DNA from 2 places in the Arthrobacter sp. KBS0703 genome. Region 1 is predicted to be linked to the other one. Evidence: predicted binding sites of a transcription regulator. Region 1 holds the regulator's gene; the other holds the start of a gene.
What was found. Region 1 encodes LexA, which represses DNA repair genes until DNA is damaged. Its sites were predicted from a motif close to TCGAACANNTGTTCGA; they were not measured.
Positions count from the first base shown of each region.

Region 2: the regulator LexA is predicted to act here: its motif matches at 1,695-1,710, upstream of B1A87_RS07500 (Y-family DNA polymerase).

Region 1 covers NZ_MVDG02000001.1:2,343,414-2,345,869, reverse strand. Annotated here, with positions in the region: gene B1A87_RS11040 (ATP-dependent DNA helicase) at 1-1,042, shown strand, start outside; gene lexA (transcriptional repressor LexA) at 1,124-1,873, opposite strand; gene B1A87_RS11030 (LysM peptidoglycan-binding domain-containing protein) at 2,200-2,456, shown strand, end outside.
Region 2 covers NZ_MVDG02000001.1:1,582,762-1,585,217, reverse strand. Annotated here, with positions in the region: gene B1A87_RS07500 (Y-family DNA polymerase) at 216-1,496, opposite strand.

The sequences.
Region 1 (2,456 bases):
CCGCGAGGCCTGCCGGGCAGCATTGTCCGATTCCAAGGGGGACAGCAACAACACACCCGACGGCGGGCGGCAGCTCGCGCGTTCCCGCCTCCTCGTGATCCTGGAACTGTGCGAGCGGCTGCTGGCGGCGCGTGAAAACCGCGAAGTGGTGTGGTTCTCGCGGAACAGCACGTTCGATCCGCAGCAGGGCTACTCGGCGCCGGACGAATCGTCGCCCGCCCTCATCAACATCGCTCCGCTCAGCGTCGCGGGCCGGCTGCGGGAAGGCCTCTTCGCCGGCCACACCGTGGTGCTGACCTCAGCCACGCTTGCCATCGGCTCGGCCTTCGAACCCGCTGCCGGCGGGCTTGGCCTCGTGGGCGAGGGCGCTCCGAGCTGGACCGGTCTGGATGTAGGGTCGCCCTTCGACTATCCCAAGCAGGGCATCCTGTACGTGGCCGGCCATCTGCCCAAGCCGGGCAGGGGAACTTCGCCGGAGGCCCTCGACGAACTTGAGTCGCTGATCCGTGCCTCCGGCGGGGGAGCCCTGTGCCTCTTCTCGTCGCGGCGCGCCGCCGAGGACGCCGCCGAGGCGCTGCGCCCCCGGCTGGATGTCAGCCTCCTGTGCCAGGGCGATTCCACCATGACGGCCCTGGTCAAGCAGTTTGCCGATGAGCCGGACACGTGCCTGTTCGGAACGATGTCGCTGTGGCAGGGTGTGGACGTGCCCGGCGGATCATGCCGGCTCGTGGTGATTGACAGGATTCCGTTCCCCCGGCCCGACGACCCGCTGATGACCGCACGCTCCCGGGCCGTGGCCCAGGCCGGCGGCAACGGCTTCATGTCGGTGTCAGCCACCCACGCGGCGATCAGGCTGGCCCAGGGGGCGGGACGGCTGATCAGGTCCACTGATGACAAGGGCGTGGTGGCGGTGCTGGATTCGAGGCTGTCCACCGAGCGGTATGGCGCTTTCCTCCGCGCAGCACTGCCGCCGTTCTGGCCGACGACGGACCGGAAGATTGCCGTGGCTGCCCTGGAGAGGCTGGCCGGCGCGCGGTCCTAGGCTTTACGGCCAGCTGGGACTTATAGCCGGCCGGGATACGGGCGGCATCGTTGAGGCGTAGCCGGGCGCAGACGGGTGGGGCTAGAGCGAACGCAGCACTGAGACCACTTTGCCCATGACCACGGCGTGGTCGCCCAGGATCGGTTCGTACTGGGTGTTTTGCGGAAGCAGCCAGGTGTGGCCGTCCCGCTGCCGGAAGGTCTTGACGGTCGCTTCGTCGTCGAGCAGGGCGGCAACGATGTCGCCGTTGACGGCGTCGCTTTGCCGCCTGACCACCACCCAGTCGCCGTCGCAGATGGCGGCATCCACCATGGAATCGCCGGCCACCCTCAGCATGAAGAGTTCGCCATGGCCGACGAGCTGGCGGGGCAGGGGCATGAGTTCCTCCACGACCTGGTCCGCGAGGATGGGCCCGCCTGCCGCAATCCGGCCGACCAGCGGCACCATGGCCGTGTCCATGGCGCTGGGCAGTTCAGAGACGGTTCCGCCGCCCACGCTGTGGAGCGCGGCGTCCTTCGAGGCCCCCGGGGCCTTTGCTGCGCCCGCGTCCAGGGTGAGGGGCATGAGGACTTCCATGGCCCGCGGGCGCTTGGGATCGCGCCGCAGGTAACCGAGCTTTTCCAGCTGCGAGAGCTGGTGGGTGACGCTGGACAGGCTGGCCAGGCCGACGGTGTCGCCAATTTCGCGCATGGACGGCGGATAGCCGTTCTCGTTGACTGACCGCTGGATCGTTTCCAGGATCCGCTTCTGGCGGACAGTGAGTCCCTTGGGTGTCCGCTGAGACCGCTGGCTGCGCTGGGGAGCCGTGCCGCCGGAGGCTTGTGCTGCCATGTTTGCCAACGCCTTTCCATTCCACCCGGCATCCGTGGCTGCAGTTGCCGGGAACTTCCGGACTGAAATTGTCAGACCCTGCTGATCAACTGCAGATGTGGTTGTTCTTTGATTCCCAACGTAGGCCAGCCCTACGGCTTTTTCAAACATTTGTTCTAGCGAGTCTCGACTTAATTCGTTGATAAGTGCTAAAACTGAGGAAAGCAAAGTTCGAACATGTGTTCTAGTCAAGCAGTCGAGTGTGCGGGTTATTCGAATATCCCGGCGATCGGCCGGTGGACAGGCGCAAACCGGGCAGCACAGATTGGTCCAGGAGGGCTCAGGTCATGTCAGCTTCAACAACAGTTCAGTGCTCACTTCCGCAGGGTATGGAAACGGCGGCGCGGCAGAGTTTCCGGCACAGTGACCGGCGTAGTGCGCCGGTCAGCGGCCGGCCGGTCAAGCCGCCGCGGCTGCGTCTCACGCGCCGCGGCCGGATCGTCCTGATTGGCCTGCCGCTCGTACTGCTGGCCGCACTTCTGCTGTCGCTGGCCGGCCTGCTGAACTCGCCGGCCAAGGCGGCCGACACCGCCAGCGGGCTGGC
Region 2 (2,456 bases), 760 kb from region 1:
CAGTGCACTGGTTCGGCTGCGACCGCCCAGATCTGCCCGTCATGGCGGCGGACGGCCAGGGGAGTTCCGGCGGCGTTGAACCGCACCTGTACCGCGGGCTTCGCCGGTGCGGGCGCGGTCTTGGGTGTGGGGCCGGAAGGGGCTGGTGGTGCGGGGTTCGTGGGTGATGGTCATTTGTTTGTCTTTCGGGTTGGTGCTGGTCGTGGGGGTGTTTGTCAGGCGGCTTTGACGAGGGGGAGTTCGTCCCAGTGGGTGGTGTAGCGGGGGGAGAGCATGTCGCGTTTCATGGTCCAGTCGAGGCCGGTTTTGATGCCGGCGTGGCCCAGGCCGATGGCGCCGCGCCCGTACCGGCGGGTGACGTCTTCGAGGAGGGTGCCGATGTGGCGTTCTTCGTGCGGGTTTTCGAAGGGCTGCAGGGGTGATTGGTTGCCGGTGGGGCGCAGGTCGGTGACCATGATCCCGGCGCGGGCGTAGTTGAGGCCTTCCTGGATGGCGGGCAGCAGCGCGTGCGCGGCGCGGGTGAGCAGGACCGGGTCTGCGGTCGGCATCGGCAGTGCCACGCACACGGACGGGCAGGAGGCCTGGTGCTGGTTGTAGTGTGAGGTGCCGGCGAACGCGGTGAGGACCTTGGCCTGCAGCCCGTGCTTGCCCAGCCGTGCGCTGGCTTGTTGGCCGTAGACGGAGAGGACCTGCCGGAGCCCGGCCCGGGTGGTGACGGGGGTGGCGAAGGAGCGGGAGAAGATCAGCTGGTCCCGGCCGATGCGTTCTTCCTCCATCGGGATGCAGGGTGTGCCCTGCAGTTCCAGGACGGTGCGCATCATGACCACGGAGAACTTGTCCCGGATCGCAACCGGATCCACGCACGTGAGGTCGAGAATCGTGTGGATGCCGATCGCGTTCAGGCGCTTGGTCAGCCGGCCGGCGACGCCCCAGATCTCCTCCACGGACAACCGCCCCAGCAGCACCTCCCGTGCAGGGGCGGGGACGGACTCCCAGTGGCAGACCCCGCCGAAGGCGGGGTTGTGTTTGGCCCATTTGTTGCACAGCTTCGCGAGGGTTTTGGTGGGGGCGATCCCGACGCAGACTGGCACGCCGACGTGCCGGCGGACTGCGGCTTTCATGGCCCGGCCCAGGGCCTCCAGCTCGGCGGGGGAGCCTTTGACGCCGAGGAAGGCCTCGTCGATGCTGTAGACCTCGAGCCAGGCCGAGTACCGGCCCAGCAGCTCCATCACCCGAGCGCTGATGTCCCCATAGAGCTCATAGTTGGAAGAGAGCGCGACGAGGCCCCATTCCTTCGCGCGCGGGGCGAGTTTGAACCAGGGTTCGCCCATCGGGATGCCCAGGGCCTTCGCCTCGGGGGAGCGGGTCACCGCGCACCCGTCGTTGTTGGACAGAACCACCACCGGCCGGCCCTCCAGCGACGGGTTGAAGGCACGCTCGGCCGAGGCGTAGAAGCAGTTCACATCCACATGGGCGATCTGCGGCATCCGCCGCATCACCGCCGGCCTAGACATCGCACACCCCAACGCAAAAACGCGCGCCAGACAGGGCTTCCTCATGCCGGTAAGTGGTGTTATTCATTGTGGCGCTTTCCCGGAAGTGACCACGCGATCTGCGGGGCGGGATGCCGCTGGCCAGACCTCACCGCTAATACCACGCCCACCATGCAATCGAAGCACACGACACACCCTTTTTCGTATATATGTTCGAATACAGTGTACTGTCGGACTCTGACAATTTGTCCTTCGTCACCTTGGGTTGGGGGCTGCTATCGCTTTCAAGAACCCTTGCGGGGACATCCTCTAGCTCGTGAGGCCTTCCCGGGCCGGACCGGCGCCGGTTGGCTGGTTTGGTGTTCTCAGGTTCAACATTTGAAACTGGAATCATCGGAGCCGCACTAAGTTTCGAACAACCAAGGTGAGAGCCGTTGGGAAGGGAGTGGCTTCATGGGGGATGAAGCAGTTTTTCATCAGCTGTTTGTTTCCCGCGTCGCCATGTTTGCGTTTTTTCTGCTGTCCCTGGGCGTTGTGATTCATGAAGGTTTAGTTCCCCTGTCGACCCCGTCTGGCGCGCCCACCGAGGAGCTGGTCTTCTTGAGTTGCGTCGGCGTGCTCCTGCTCTGGTTCAGCTGGCGAAACTGGAGACTCGGGGTCCGTCTTACACCGACAGAGGTCCACATAAAGGGTTTGTTCCGCGACAGGAAGATCGCCCGTGGGAGCGTTTTGGACATAACCCCGTTGGGCCAGCTGGTGTGGATAGCCCCAGCTGGCGATGTGCGGGTGTCCCAGTTGATCGCATTTACAGATCTCGCTGGCGGGCTCGCGGGAATCGTCCGTGAGCACAACACGCGAACGCTGGAACGGCTGCGAGAGCAGCTTGTAGGCCCGCCCGTGGAGCGGCCAGAATCTGCAGCGTATGGAGAGGACCGCAGTTACGACCCTCCAACTTACCGACGC